Regions from separate parts of the Paenarthrobacter sp. NPDC090520 genome, predicted to be linked through region 1. Evidence: riboswitches for the same ligand, from Rfam matches in the RefSeq annotation. Region 1 holds a riboswitch; the other holds the start of a gene.
What was found. A riboswitch is a leader RNA that binds a small molecule or an ion and turns the genes downstream of it on or off. The one in region 1 is predicted to bind cyclic di-AMP.

Region 1 (7,646 bases):
ACCGAGGATGAACCGCAGGATGTAGAGCTGCTCAACGTTGCCCACCCAGGTGAAGAGCAGGGACACGATGCCCCAGCTGACCATGATGCGGGCAAGCCAGCGGCGGGCGCCGAACTTGTGGAGGGCAAGGTTACTGGGGACTTCCAGCAGGATGTAGCCGATGAAGAAGACGCCTGAGGCGAAACCGAACTGGGCTGCGGACAACGCCAGGTCATTGTTCATGCCATTGGGGCCGGCGAAGGAGATGGCCGTGCGGTCCAGGTAATTGATGAAGAACATCAGGGCGACGAACGGCACCAGCCGGATCGCCACCTTCTTGATTGCGGATTTCTCTACCACCGATTGTGTGGTGTCCACATTGACTCCTAGATGTTGGTGTCCCCGCAGATCCTGCATTGGATGCGCCGGGCTGACTCGTGGATTGCCGGTCTGGGTCCGGCCAAAACGAAGCTTGTGACTTAAACCATAGGACTGGAATCAGAATTGGTCAACCGGTTGATGTGTTCCTTTCTGAAGCGTCCTCCGACGCTGCCCCTGATTGGTCATCCGGTTGCTACGCTTTGAGGATGCCTGTGAATCCCGCCGCCGCAGCGGCCCAAATGACGGCGGCTCTTGCGCCCATGGAGCAGGGCTCCGTCGTGTCCGAAGTGGCCGAGCGCCTGCTCGCCTACTTCACCAGCGGTGATATCGCGCCGGGCACACGGCTGCCGGCCGAACGCACGCTGGCAGCGTCGTTGGGTGTTGGACGCTCGGCCATTCGCGAGGCCTTGGCCGCCTTGGAGATTCTCGGCATCGTCATCGTCCGGCCGGGTTCCGGGACGTACCTGCGCGACGGCGTCTCCGAACTCTTGCCGCGGACGCTCAGTTGGGGCTTGATGCTGGGGGAGCCGCGCACGCGGGAACTCGTTGAGCTCCGCAGCGGCCTGGAAGTGCAAGCCGTGGAGTTGGCCGCCGGGCGGGTCACCGACGAGGCCTTGGAACGCATGCGCGCCAACCTCGATGCCATGGAGAGGAACCTCGATGACCTGGCAGCTTATGTCGAAGCAGACGCCGCTTTCCACCGCGAGATCGCTGCCGCCTCCGGAAACATGGTCCTGGAGGAGCTGCTGCAGAGCATCCGCTCCTTGCTGAGGATCTGGGTGGACCGCGCCCTGACGGACGAAGGCCACGCAGAAGCTGCCCTCAAGGAACACACGGCGATCTATGAAGCTTTGAAGGCCCGGGACGTCGACGCTGTCACCCAGCAGATGCGCTCCCATATGGTTACCGCATCCCGCCGGCTCCTCGCAGGCTTCGACGCCGCGCAGTAAGACTTCCGCCGAGTTGCCAACCCGGCGAGGGCCACGGACCCATTAGACGTGGTGGCGGGATTCGAACCCGCGTGCGCTGCTTTGCAGGCAGCTCCCTGGCCTCTTGGGTACACCACGTGCCAACGACACTAGGTTCGGCCGGGGTAGCCAAGCAAAGTTCTTTGCTCCGGTTTTCGCAGGGCTACGCAGCCTGACGCCCGGGCTACGTCGCTGGTCGCCGCACTACGTCACTGTTTCCTACGGTTGCGTGGCATGAAGCATGCGCCCCCGCCATGACCTTCCCGCCAGTTTGGCCACGCCGGCGCCGATCAGGAGCGTGAGGATCGCCGCCGCGGCGTGCGTGTAAAGCATGAGGTCCCCTGCGTGGATGGGGGTGCCGCCGGGCGCGGGAACGGGCAGGTCTTCCGGAATCCGGCCGGTGCCGTGGAGGTGGTCCAGGGAGCCGAGCCCGGGGATGGAACCTCCCAGCGCGTCAAAGCCAAAGAACAGCAGCTGCTGCGTTGCTCCGGAAACCAACAGCAACAGCAGCGGCCCGTGGATCCAGCGGGAAATGAGCTGCGCGCCCAACGCCGCAAGGGCCACGAAACCAAGCAGTACCGGGATGGCCGGCGCGCTTCCGCCGGAGACAACGTGGGCAGCGAGGCCAAGGGCAACCGCCACGGGTCCGGAGACCCAGGTCCATTTGTTCTGGACAGTCCACTTGTCCTGCACAGGAGTTGTGCCCATCCACACAGGCTATGCGCAGGATGGCCGCAAGGAAACAGCTAGGCCAGGAGCGTGTTCACCAGCCGGGCCGCAACCTTGGCGGTACGGGAGTCGATGTCGAACTCAGGGTTCAATTCAGCCACGTCCAGGTGCAGCAACGCGCCACTCGCGGCAACCTGCTTGCAGACCGCGCTGATCACCGGCAGCGGCACGCCATACGCGGCCGGGGCACTCACGCCCGGCGCCACCGCGGCGGGCAACACATCGAGGTCGATCGTCAGGTACAGCACGTCGATCCCGGCCAGGAAGTCGGCCACGAAGGTCTCCACCGCTTCCGGTGAGCAGTCTTCGTCCAGCAGGTATTTCACGCCGAGCCGGTCCGCGGTATCGAACAGGGTCCGCGTGTTGTTGGGTTCGGAAATACCCACGACGGCGTACTGCAGTTCGCGCCCCGCGGCGGCTTCCTCCCGGGCCATCTGGAGGAACGGGGTCCCGGAGCTCGGTGTCGGCTCGTCCCGCAGGTCGAAGTGGGCATCGAGGTTCAGCACGCCCAAACGTTTTCCGCTGCGCACGGCCTCCGATCCGGCAACGCCCAGGTAGCTGGCAAACGCGGTCTCGTGCCCGCCGCCCAGCACCACGGTGAGGTTGCCGCCGTCGAGCAGTCCCGCAATGGCGCGTCCTGCCCGCTCCTGGCCTGCTTCCAGGGCGTCGCCCTCGACCACAACGTCGCCGGCGTCGAAAACGTCGCGGTCCAGGTGGAAGGCCAAAGGACCCAGCGCGGCACGGATCGCGGCCGGAGCTGCGGCGGCACCCACGCGCCCTTTGTTGCGCTTCACGCCGGCGTCGCTGCAGAAACCAAGCACGACGGCGGGACGCGAGGCGGCTGCGGCGGCCTCCGGAGCATGGGGAGCCACGGCCTGCCACCACCGGCGGTGTTCGTCGCCGTCGCCGTCGAAGCGTCCGGTCCACGGCTTGGGAGTGGTGTCTACGGTGAAGGCGCTGGTTTCCATGCTTAAAGCACACCGGACCCGGACTGCCAAAGCCAGCAGTTCCGCGTCCGGAGTGTCTGAAATACCGGAATGCCTACTTCACGCCCAGCAGTTCCTCCACTGTTCCGATGCCGAAGAACAGCAGGAACGCCGCTGCAACGGCCCACATGAGCGGGTGCACTTCGCGGGCGCGGCCCTGGAAGGTGCGGATGAGGACGTAGGAGATGAAGCCCGCCCCGAGGCCGTTGGCGATCGAGTACGTGAACGGCATGAGGGCGATGGTCAAGAACGCCGGGATGCCCACGCCCCAGTCCTGCCAGTCGATCTTGCCCACCTGGGACACCATCATGAAGCCCACCACCACCAGCGCGGGGGCGACGGCTTCGAACGGAACCAGGTTGATGAGCGGCGTGAAGAACATGGCCACCAGGAACAGCACACCGGTCACGATGGACGCCAGGCCGGTCCGCGCACCTTCGCCGATGCCGGCTCCGGACTCCACGAAGATCTGGTTGGACGAGACGGACGCGCCGCCCCCAACAATCGCGCCGAGGGCGTCCACTTGGAGCACGCGGTCCACGTTGGGGATGTTGCCATGCTTGTCCACGGTTCCCGCCTCGTTGGCCAGGCCCACCATGGTGCCCATGGCGTCGAAGAAGATACTGAGCAGGATCACGAAGGCCAGCAGGGCTGCGGCGATGAAGCCTAGATGTTCAAAAGCGCCGAAGGGGTTGGCTTTGCCGATCAGCGAAAGGTCCGGAGCGCCCCATTCCGAGAGCGTCGGTGCCACGAGGGACCAGCCGCGCGGGTTGACGTTCTTGCCGTCGAAGCTCGGGCCGATGTGCAGGGTGAATTCCAGGATCGCCGCCAACGCGGTGGATACGACGATGCCGATCAGGATCGCGCCGCGGACCTTGCGGACCACCAAGGCGATGGTCAGGATCAGGCCGACGGCGAACACCAGTGTTGGCCAGCCCATGAGCTTGCCGTCCACGCCGAGTCCCAGGGGAACCGTGGTTCCGGCAGCGTCGGGGATGCGCCGGACGAAACCGGCGTTGACCAGGCCGATCAGGGCAATGAACAGGCCGATGCCCACCACGATCGCGGTCTTGAGGGCTTCCGGGACAGCTTTGAATACAGCGGTGCGGAAGCCCGTGAGGACCAGGATCAACATGGTGAGGCCGGACAAGACCACGAGGCCCATCATGTCCGGCCACGTCAGCCCCGGGTGTGAAGCGACGGTGACGGCAACGAAGGCGTTCACTCCCAGGCCCGTGGCCACGGCGAACGGGTGCTTGGCCCAGGCTCCCATGAGGATGGTCAGGATGCCCGCAACGAACGCGGTGGTGGCTGCAACTGCCGTGAAGCCCAGGGACGCTCCGCTGGAGTCGGCTCCGGAGAGGATCAGGGGGTTCAGGACCACGATGTAGCTCATGGCAAAGAAGGTCGCGAACCCGCCACGGATTTCCCGTGAGTACGTGGAACCACGTTCGGAAATCTTGAAGTAGCGGTCTATGGCAGAACCTTGTTTAAGCATGAAGGTCTCCGGGGATCGGGTGAGTGTGCTCTCAAATCCTATGCCCGCGGCTACGGGGCGCCCGGACGATTCGCCTAGTCTGTAAGGAAGCCAACATTAGGAGAAACCGCCCCATGCGTACCATCCGCCCGCTTCTGGCCGCCGTCGTTGCCGCCCTTGCCTTCGCCTCGGCGGTACTTTTTGGTGCCGCCCCCGCGTCCGCGCACGACGTCGCCGAGTCCACCACTCCGGCCAACGGAGCCACCGTGGCGGCAGTCCCGGCGTCGGTCTCCATCACCTTCAACAACCGTCCGCTGGCCATCGGTTCCGGGGTGACGGTCACCGCGGGCGGCGAAAACTGGGCTGACGGCGCCGTCGAAATCATCGACAACCAGGCAGTCCAAAAGTTGCGCCCGGGAGCGCCGGCCGGCGAGTACACGGTGGTGTGGCGCGTGGTCAGCTCCGATTCGCACCCCATTGAGGGCACCTTCAAGTTCACGGCCACCACGGGAAGCACGACGGCGGCAGACGGCTCCGCGGGCGCCTCGCCGTCCGCTTCGGCATCGGGAGCGGTGGTTCCGAGCGCAGGAACGGCAGCTCCGGGGACCGGCTCCGGCGAGTCGGCTCCGGCCGCCTCCCAGCCCTTCCCGTGGAGCATTGTGGGCCTCGCCGTGGTGGCAGTCGGCCTGGTGGTTTTCCTGGCTGTTACAGCCCGCAGGAAGTTGGCCGCTTCCAACGAGGCCGAGGGCGATAATTCCGCGGAATGACGCGGTTTTCTACATACCTGCGAAAATCTCGAAAGGGTTACCGCGACACGCGCAAAGCCAACTCCTCGTTACTCAAATGTGACTTTGGCGTGATCATCCGTTACGGTAGTACCTGTGCCCGATCCCTATTTGGGGCACTTCCGGCCTGATTGCCTAGCTCTGCCGCAGTCCGGAATCCGTTCGCAGACAAACCTACGGCAGAGACGGGGAACCCATTTTAGGCCGCCATTGAGCGCGCCTTGGGGTGAAGTCACGAAGCTTCCGCTTAACAGCGGGGGATAGTGACCGGGTGACTCCCATCCGAATCCGACAGCTAACCTCGCAGGCATCGGGAGAGGCCTTTTCATGTCTTCACGCATTCTTCGCGGCCGTCGTAAGGCGGACATCGCACGTCCCAATCCGTTCATCTCCATCTCCAAGGCCGTTGCCAGCAACGCTTCGGGCGCTGGCCGCCAGGCAGCCGTTATTGCTGCGGCTTCCGGCCTTGTCCTGACCGGCTCCATTGCCGCCCACGCTGCCGAGACCCCCGCACAGGCCCCGGTCCAGCGTGACTCCAGCCCGGCGACGGTTGCCGAAACCGTTGCGGAGACCCCCAACAAGGTGGTCACCGCAGCTGCAACTGCCACCATCAACTTCGAGCGCCCCGCGGTTTCCTCCGTGGCAGCTCCCGTGATCGAGAAGCCGGCCCCCGTGGCTGCGGCTCCGGCCAAGAAGGCAACCACTGCGGCTGCCACCACGGCCAAGGCTACCGTTGCAGCTACCGCGGCTGCTCCCGCCGCCGCGGCTCCTGCAGCAGCAGCACCTGCCGGGAGTGTCAACGCAGCCATGGTTGCTTCGGCTTACGCCCAGATCGGCATCATGCAGGACTGCACCGCCATGGTGGAGCGCGCACTCGGCTCGGCAGGCATCCCCGTGGGTGACCTCGCTCCGATGCAGTTCCTGAACTACGGCAAGGTAGTCAGCGATCCCCAGCCCGGCGACATGATTGTCCAGTCCGGCCACGTTGCTATCTACATCGGCAACGGCCAGGCCATCAGTGGCGGCATCAACGGCAACCAGACCGGCATCCACCCGATCAGCTGGCTGACCGCAACCGGCCCCATCACGTACGTACGCGCTGGCGCCTAAGCTTCACGCTTAAACACCACCAAGGCCGGCACCTGGGAGAGATTGCTCTCCGGGTGCCGGCCTTTTGTTGTTAAGGGCTAGCTGGGGACTCAAGGTCCCGGCACGTCGCTGCTCGTAGCGGGCATGCCGGTTTGGTCTGGCAGCCGCGGCGCTGGCCGTGCCGGTTTCAGGCGATTGCGATGCCGGGTCCGGCCGGGAGCGCCACCCTGGACGAGATCGCCTGGCCCACGGCCTTCGCTTGCCGCAGCACCTCTTTGGGCGTGGGGGTGATGAGTTCGCCGACTCCCACCAGGTGCATCCCCACTGCCCGCATGGCTGCCACGAGGTTCTGCCCGATCGCGATGCCCAGTTCGGCCAACATCCGGCGCAACTGGCTTTGGGCGCAACGCGTCACAACGATGTGGTCCGCCAGGAGGATGCCGCTGGCCGTGTGTACGGCCCACTGTCGAGGTGCCGGCTCGAACGGGGCGAGGCCCGCCGTTGCCAGGCCGGGGACGCCAATGCCGGGAGTCGAAAGGTCCGCCACGCTCCGCTCGCCGAGTTGCAGGCCCTGGCTGGCTCCCAGGAAGTCCAGGCGCACCGCCTTGGTGGTGCTCCGCACGTCGAGCTGATGGCTGGCTGCGTAGTTCCGCAAGTGCCGGAGGATCTGGTTGCGTTCCAGCATGGCCGCGGGGTCGGCAGCATCGCAGCGCTGCAGCATTCCCGTGTGGACGGAGGGACCGGATGTGGACAGGGATCCAAACCCGTCCACCACAATTGAGCCAACGCCGTAGCGGCTGAGCTCGCTGGCCACGGCCAGGCCGGAAAGCCCGGCTCCAATCACCACGGTGGTGGTGCGCTCTGTGCCGGAATCAGGCGTGAGTGACACTGCTTGGTTCCTCCTTGACGTGTGTGCCCGAAGGCATCGCGTTGTTTCGCGTCCAAGCTCCCCCAGCGTCCGCAAACAAATGGCCGGGTGTGTCCTGGAACACGCTTGCCGGCCATTCGGTGACTCGAACACTACAGAACTTTTGGGGCCGTGGATAGCCTCAATGGCAGCGTGTTTTTACTTGTTCATCCAGAGTCCGGCAACCACACCTGAAACCGAGCCCGGACCGTTATGCGGCGGGCGAAAAGTCGCCTTGATTCGGCCTTGGCAACCGAGAATAGTGGGCAGTGGAAGGGGATGCCCTGAACTTCTCCTTCCCCGGATATTCGCACCAGGCCGGGCGTGTCACCTTGCGGGTGAAAC
Region 2 (7,646 bases), on a different contig from region 1:
CAGGGCAAGTACGTCCTGGGCGAGGGTCCGCCCCAACGCCGCGCGCAGCGGAACCGGGCTTGCGGGGATGGGAGTGGCGACGTCGAACGCACGCTGCCTGGCTTCGTGCCAGGTATGCGCTGCATGGTGGCCCTGTTCGGGGGCCTCCGTCATTCGGTTTCGGCCCCGGGCTCCGCATACTGCTTGGCTACTTGGCGGGCAAGGTCGAGGGCGGCGGCCATGGCGGCGTCGTCGTTGGCCTGGCCGATGCCGCGTGCCATTCCAGCCGCGTACCCCGCGATGAATGTGGTCAAAGGCGCCGCGGGACGCACCACGGAGTGCGCGGCCACGCCGGCGACTGCAAGGATTTCGTTGACGTCCACGTCTACGCCCTCAAGCTCAAACGCCTGCAGCAGTGTGCGGCACCATTCCTCGAGTGTCTCGTCCTGGCTTTTCACGTCCGCCTCCAAGTCGTTGTCAATGCCCAGGGCCGCTGCGTCCTCCCACGTATCCACGTCGTCCGTGGAGCCATCGGGAACGGCAACAGCCAGCACGTTCAGCCTAGCAAGCAGCTTGAAGACAGATGCGTTCGTTAACGACCGGGCTGCAGCGACTTCGCGTTCCAGGGCCTGTGTGCTGTAGATGCCGAGGAGGGGCTGTTGCCTGCCATCGGAAGACACTGCCATGGCTCCCTCGGTGCCATGGTGCCCCGCGACTTCCTCAAGGATGGCAGCCACTCCCCGTGAGGCATGCGGCATATCGCAGGCCAGCACCAAGGTCCACGGTGCCGGATCAGTGGACCCAAGAACGGCAAGTCCCGCGGCAATGGCCGCCGCCGGTCCTGCGTAGGCGGGCTCCTCGCGCGCGGACAGTACCCCGTCCGGAAGGCCGTCCTGGCGCGGCCCCACCACCACAATCCGCGAAGCACCCCGGACGGAGTCCAGGGCATGCGAAAGGAGGCTCGCGCCGTCGTACCTTAATCCCGGCTTGGGCACGCCACCGAGGCGGGTGGCCCTGCCACCCGCCAGGATCACGGCGTTGAACTCCATCCGCCCAGATTACCCGTACGGCCGGAGCACAACAGAAATCGATCAGGCGGCGGATTCCGGCAAGAGGAACGGGTCCCAGTCCGGCGCAGGTTTCTCGAGTTCTTTGATCTGCCACATGGTTCCCGTGGGCACGCCGGGCGTGAAGCGAAGCTTCCAGCCCATCTCGGCGAGCGTCTGGTTGCTCTTGGCGTTATTGCATTTCAAGCACGCCGCAACCAGGTTTTCCCAGGAATCCGCGCCACCCCTGGATTTGGGGTGGACATGGTCTATGGTGTGCGCTGTCTTGCCGCAATAGGCGCAGCGGTGGCCGTCGCGGCGGAGCACCCCGCGGCGGCTCACAGCGGTGATCCTGTTGTACCGGGGACGGATGTAGCGGTTGAGGAGAATCACGGACGGACGTCCCAGAATCTCCTGTGGCCCGACGACAGGTTCGCCGCCTTCGGCCACTACGCTAGCTTTTCCAGTCAGCACAAGGACCAGCGCCCGGCGGAAGGTGACTACCGCCAGCGGTTCATATCCAGCATTCAGAACGAGTGTGCGCATGCACGTACCTCTTCACGGCCGCACCCGTCAGGGGCACGAGGGCCGGCTGCCCTCTGCATGTACGGGCTGTGGATCGACACCATAAGGGTAAGCACTTATATGCCGTATCAACGAATTTTCGGGCCTGTTCCCGTGCAGTGTCGGCGAATGTTCATGTGCGGGACACCATGCATGGCCCTCCGCGAGGGGCTTAAAGCGGAACACCCCGCAGGTATTCCTGCGGGGTGTTCAAAGAATCTGTATCAGCCGTTCACACGGATGAAGACCGGGCCGGAGCCGACGTTCACACTGAAGAGTGCAGTGGTGGACCCGTTCCATCCACCGTGTACTGCCATGCCGTTACCGACGTAGACGGCGATGTGTGCCATTCCACCGTAACCACCGTTGGCGTAGTACGCGAGGTCGCCCGGCTGGGCTTCGGCGGCGCTGACGGTGCGGCCCAAGGAGAGGTAGCCCGCCGGCCAATCGTGGAAGTTGATACCCACGGCCGCCAGCGAATTGGTGACCAACATGGTGCAGTCCTGGGTCACTCCCAGCTGGGCATAGGCTGCGGCGGCGATGGCTGCCCCGAGGCCACTGGAAGCTGCAGGAGCCTTGGCGGCCGCCGTTGCTGAGTTGTCCACTGCCAATGTGGCGGTCGCGCCGGTAGCCGTGGAGCCGGATGCGGCTTTCGCTGCGGGCTTCTCGACGACGGGAGCCGGAGCTTCCACCGTGGTCACAACCGGGCTCTCGTAGGAGATGGCCACGGTGGAGTCGGCAGCGATGGTGGACTGCGTGACTGCCTGGACATCAAGGGCTGTGGTGGCCGTGGATTCACGCTGGACGTTGGTATCGGCGGCGTTCGCAGCAACGCCACTGGTCAAGACCAGTCCTGAAGCGGCAGCGATAACGACTGCCTGGCGGCCGACGCCACCGGCGTTGTTGCTGACAGCCTTCGCGATCACGGCAAGGGAGCTGGTCTTGGGGGCCTCAGCTCGGTGCCGTGCAACCTTGTGTGCACTGGTCATTTTTTAATCTCTTTTCGTTTCCGCACGCGGTTGGGGCACGCGCGGTTTGCGGGCAAGCCAGCACTTGGGGGGCATGCTGGCGTACCCCGAACGGGGTTTTAGCGGAGGGTGAAGAATGAAGACGTGCCGGTGGAAGCCACCGAGTGGAGCAAGGTTCCCTGGCTCGGGTTGAGAGCGCTGATCATCATGCCGTTGCCGACGTAGATGCCTACGTGTGCGCCGCCGTTCTGCATGACCAGGTCACCCGGCTGCGGCGTGCTGGTGGCCTTCATGGCAGTCCAGGCGTTGACGCGGGGAATGCTGATGCCGGCCTGGGCGTAGACCCACTGGGTGAAGCCGGAGCAGTCCCAGCCGTTGGGAGTGGTGCCGCCCCAAACGTAGGGGTGGCCGATGCCCGTGTAGGCGATCGCGGCGAGGCCGGAAGCTGCGGCGCTGGAGGCCGTTTCCTTGGCGTCGGAAAACTGTGCGGTGAGCGAGCCGGCGGCCTGGCTGCCAGTGGTCTGGTTACCAGCTGTCTGGGAGCGCTGGGTGGTCTGCGACGCGCGCTGGACCTTCGGGGCTTCCTTGGTGGCCACGACGGGGCTGTCGAAGGAAACAGTGGCCGTGGGCTCTGCAGTGACAACCTCGGTGGTGAGGAGCTGCTGCGTGCTCGTCTCGGCCTTGGAAACATCGGTGTCCGCTGCCTGGGCCGGGAGGCCGACGCTGAGGACGAGGCCGGAGGCTGCGGCGAGAACTGCGGCCTGGCGGCCAACGGTTCCGGCATTCGCTGAAACAGCCTTCGAAAGAGTGTTCAACGGGTGAACCGTCTCGGCGCGGTGGCGCGCAGGGGTAGTGCGTGATGACACGTAGGTAGCCTCTCCCAATGCCTGCGAGGTGAGCTGTCGGATTCGGATGGGAGTCATCCGGCCACGCGCTTCGAGAAGCTTTGTGACTTAACCCCAAGGCCTTCTCTCGAAGACCAAAAGTGGTTCCCCCGCCCCTGCCAGACGAATTTTGCGAACGGATCCTGAGTGGTGGCAGAGCTAGGCAATCCACTCAAGTGCATCGGCCCCCTAAAAAGCCGATGCGCTTTAGACGGTACAACAGTTGAAAGCGAATGTCACATTCAGGTCACGGGGTGTGTCGCGAATGCGAGAGACGACCATCGACTTTGCTTAGAGCCAGCCCATGGGGTCAACAACTTCGCCGTTGACCTGCACCTCGAAGTGCAGGTGGCAGCCCGTGGAGGCGCCCGTGGTGCCGCTCAGGGCTACAACGTCACCGCGGCTGACAGTCTGGCCAACCTTGACGTTGAAGGACGACAGGTGGTTGTACGTGGTCTCAAGGCCATTGCCGTGATCCACCACAACGCGGTTGCCTCCGCCGTACTCGTGCCACCCGGCAAACGTGACCTTCCCGGCGGCGGCAGCGTGGACCTGGGTGCCGCACTGGGCAACGAAGTCCTGGCCGCGGTGGAAGTCGCCGGTGCCACCGGTCAGCGGGCTGACGCGGTATCCGAACGGAGAAGCGGTTGTCAGCGTGTCCAGCGGACTTCCAAGGGTGCCCTTGGAGGAACTGGCCTGGATGCTGCCAACGGACTGGGCGCTGAGCAGCTGCTTTAGCTTGCCGTCGGGATCGGCCTTGGTGGCCACCGCCGCACGGCTGAAGTCGATTTTTGCCGATGCTTCCGCGGAAACCTCAGGCTGGCTGCCGCCGGATACGGCAAGGGCAGCTTCTGTTTGGCCCGACTCGGAGGTGGCCATGACGGGGCTTGTGGCCGGCAGACCGACAGTGAGGGCGAGGCCTGTGGCGGCCAGGGCCACCCCGGCTTTCTGCCCTACGCCACTGGCTGCGGCGAAATCGGCAACCTGGCGCAACGGGCTCTTACGGCGGCGCACCTGACGCTGGGTGTCGCGCGGCCGGATCTCCGTTACGACGCGGGCTGGCCGCAGCTCAGCAGCGGGGCCGGACGCGCGTCGGCGGCCCCTGACGTTCTGCGATGTCAAACTCTGTTCCTCTCTAGAAAGCCTGCGAAGTTAGCTGTCGGATTCGGATCAGAGAGTGCAAAGACCCGGCCCGCACGCAGCGCGTACGGCACACAGGTATCCCGGAGGAAATTGCGTAAGTAGGCACTGCTGCTGCGGACTTCACCCCAAGGCTGCTTCTTCAGGCAGCCGATGGTGGTTCCCCCGCCTCTGCCAGTAGTGGATAACACCCCTGATCTGCTGGCAGAGCTCGGCTCCAGATCAGGTAACGCTTTGGTATCGGCGCTAGTAGATAACTATAGGGGATTAAAGCCTTCGGTAATAAATTCGTTATCTTCCACGGCGCCGCTTTCCGGGGTGGGCCTTTAGCACCTTTCGGCGGAAACTGCAGGTCACGCCGTTCTACCCGACTCTGGTAGTGAGATCAGACACTCCGGCCGGGACACAAGTGAGGCACCCATCCTTTTCGGGAGAGGTGCCTCGGAAGTCCTACGCTCAGCCAACCGCCACGAAGACGTGGGCTGCAACTTCGGGTGGCAGTTCCAGGGCGCCCTCGATGCCGGGGACGCGGACGGAGATGTACTCCCCTACCCGCGCCAACGAAACTGCCGCGCCCGGGCGGATCCCGCCTTCATCGAGTTGGGTCAGGAGTTCAGGCTCGACCTGGATGGGTTCGGCCAACCTGCTCACCACAACCCGTGAGTCCGTGGCGTAGCCGTCCATTGCCTGGATGAGGTTGACGTCGCCCTTGAGGGAGATCTGGCTGGCCCGTCCACCGAGTGCTTCCAAGCCCGGGATCGGGTTTCCGTACGGCGACTCGGTGGGGTGCTCAAGCAACTCGTACAGCCGGCGTTCAACCCGCTCACTCATCACGTGCTCCCAGCGGCAAGCCTCGTCATGCACATAGGCCCAGTCCAGGCCGATGACATCGGCCAGGAGGCGCTCGGCCAGGCGGTGCTTGCGCATCACTTCGGTGGCCCGCTTCCGGCCAACCTCGGTCAACTCAAGGTGGCGGTCATTGGACACGACCACCAGGCCGTCGCGCTCCATGCGGCCGATGGTCTGGGAAACAGTGGGACCGGAATGGCGCAGGCGCTCGGCAATGCGGGCCCGAAGAGCAACGATGTTCTCTTCCTCAAGCTCCAAAATGGTCCGAAGATACATCTCAGTGGTATCGATCAGATCCGTCATCCAGCTCAGCTCTCCTCGAACGCAGTTCTCGCGTAGTGTCCACCGTACCGCGTCCAGACGAGGCGGTCGGTCCCGCGGCGCCGCCCCATGACGCCTCCTCCAGCTTAGCTTATTTGGAATTACTCTGAATAATCCTCCTTCGCGTTCCTGCGCTCCCGGACTGCACCGTTCCACGTGGCGGACTATGACAACCGCAGGTTCCTGCCCGCGCGCCGTGTCAGGCAGAATTGGGGTGTCGAAGGAGCAGTTGATGCCACCTGCCACGACCCATCTTTGACCGATACCCATTGGAGCCACCCGTGAGCGACAACAGCATCACCATTCCCGCCGACCTGCTGCCCAAGGACGGACGCTTCGGCGCAGGACCGTCCAAGGTCCGCCCGGAGCAGGTCGAAGCCCTGTCCGCCGCGGCCGCCACCCTTCTTGGCACGTCCCACCGCCAGGCACCGGTGAAGAACCTCGTGGGGTCCGTCCGCGAAGGCCTCAGCACTTTCTTCCGCGCCCCGGAGGGCTACGAGGTTGTCCTCGGCGTCGGCGGTTCCACGGCGTTCTGGGATGTCGCAGCGTTCGGCCTGGTGGAGAAGAAGGCCCAGCACCTCTCCTTCGGCGAGTTCGGTTCCAAGTTCGCGGCGGCCACCAACAAGGCTCCCTTCCTGGACGCCTCCTCCATCATCAAGTCCGAGCCGGGCACCCGTCCGTCGCCGCAGGCCGAGGCCGGGGTGGATGTCTACGCCTGGCCACAGAACGAGACGTCCACGGGCGTCTCAGCTCCGGTCAAGCGCATTGACGGCGCAGACGAAGGCTCGCTGATCGTGGTGGACGCAACCTCTGCCGCCGGTGGCCTGGACGTGGACGTCGCGGAGTCCGACGTGTACTACTTCGCGCCGCAAAAGAATTTCGCTTCCGACGGCGGCCTGTGGCTGGGCCTCTTCTCCCCCGCCGCGCTGGAGCGCGCTGCCCGGGTGAAGGCCAGCGGCCGCTGGATCCCCGACTTCCTGGACCTCCAGACAGCGATCGACAACTCCAAGCTGAACCAGACCTACAACACGCCGTCGTTGTCCACGCTGGTCACGCTGGACGCCCAGGTGCAGTGGCTCAACAGCAACGGTGGCCTGGATTTCGCCAGCAAGCGCACGGCGGACTCCGCCAGCCGCGTGTACTCCTGGGCCGAGGCCTCCGAGTACGCCACGCCCTTCGTGGCCAACGCCGAGGAACGCTCCAACGTCATCGCCACCATCGACTTCGATGATTCGATCGACGCAGCTGCCATCGCCAAGGTGCTGCGCGCCAACGGAGTGGTGGACACCGAGCCTTACCGGAAGCTTGGCCGCAACCAGCTCCGGATCGCCACGTTCGTGGCCATCGAACCGGATGACGTTTCGGCACTGCTCGCCAGCATCGACTACGTGGTTGGCGAACTGAAGAAGTAAACACCATCAGCGGCCGCACGGCCGGAACGCTAAAAGGCGCCTGCCGGGAAGGATTCTTCCCGGCAGGCGCCTTTTTGTGTCTTCAGTTATTGCTGGTCGTCCTGGCCGGAGTGGTCCGCGTCTTCGACGGCGTCCCCGGTCTCGTCCGAATCGTCATCCGCGTCGTCATCAACCTGGGCATCGTCTTCGCCCGCCTTGACCGTTTCCTCGGCGACGTCTTCCTCGGTCTCTTCAACCAACGGCTTCTCGTCCTCCGGGCGGACCCGTTTGGCCCACGGCACCCATTCCGGCGCAAGGATGGAGTCCTCGGACGGCAGGAGCCCCAGCTCGCTGACGGTGACGATTTTGGAACGCGAGTTACGGGTCACCACGGCGTACCACTGCCAGCCGCCGTAACCTGCCAGCTTCGATTCGAACAGGTGGGTCACCACCCGGTCGCCTTCCGATTTGGCTCCGAGGTGCGCACCTACTTCCCCACGGTTG

Region 2: linked by a shared signal. The riboswitch ahead of ACIQTZ_RS08535 (M23 family metallopeptidase) and the one ahead of ACIQTZ_RS05715 (NlpC/P60 family protein) in region 1 are both predicted to bind cyclic di-AMP.

The regions. Positions count from the first base shown of each region.
Region 1 is NZ_JBIVXM010000003.1:202,788-210,433, reverse strand. Features, by position in the region: gene ACIQTZ_RS05750 (MFS transporter) at 1-357, opposite strand, end outside; gene ACIQTZ_RS05745 (FadR/GntR family transcriptional regulator) at 567-1,310, shown strand; tRNA gene ACIQTZ_RS05740 (tRNA-Cys) at 1,357-1,427, opposite strand; gene ACIQTZ_RS05735 (hypothetical protein) at 1,548-2,036, opposite strand; gene hutG (formimidoylglutamase) at 2,075-3,025, opposite strand; gene ACIQTZ_RS05725 (NCS2 family permease) at 3,099-4,541, opposite strand; gene ACIQTZ_RS05720 (copper resistance protein CopC) at 4,655-5,287, shown strand; cyclic di-AMP (ydaO/yuaA leader) riboswitch at 5,438-5,629, shown strand; gene ACIQTZ_RS05715 (NlpC/P60 family protein) at 5,633-6,415, shown strand; gene ACIQTZ_RS05710 (FAD-binding protein) at 6,582-7,283, opposite strand.
Region 2 is NZ_JBIVXM010000005.1:150,735-158,380, reverse strand. Features, by position in the region: gene ACIQTZ_RS08560 (molybdopterin molybdotransferase MoeA) at 1-153, opposite strand, end outside; gene ACIQTZ_RS08555 (NTP transferase domain-containing protein) at 150-1,028, opposite strand; gene ACIQTZ_RS08550 (HNH endonuclease) at 1,071-1,571, opposite strand; gene ACIQTZ_RS08545 (NlpC/P60 family protein) at 1,814-2,578, opposite strand; gene ACIQTZ_RS08540 (C40 family peptidase) at 2,677-3,423, opposite strand; cyclic di-AMP (ydaO/yuaA leader) riboswitch at 3,428-3,586, opposite strand; gene ACIQTZ_RS08535 (M23 family metallopeptidase) at 3,733-4,563, opposite strand; cyclic di-AMP (ydaO/yuaA leader) riboswitch at 4,568-4,808, opposite strand; gene ACIQTZ_RS08530 (metal-dependent transcriptional regulator) at 5,038-5,733, opposite strand; gene serC (phosphoserine transaminase) at 6,033-7,163, shown strand; gene ACIQTZ_RS08520 (DUF3027 domain-containing protein) at 7,250-7,646, opposite strand, start outside.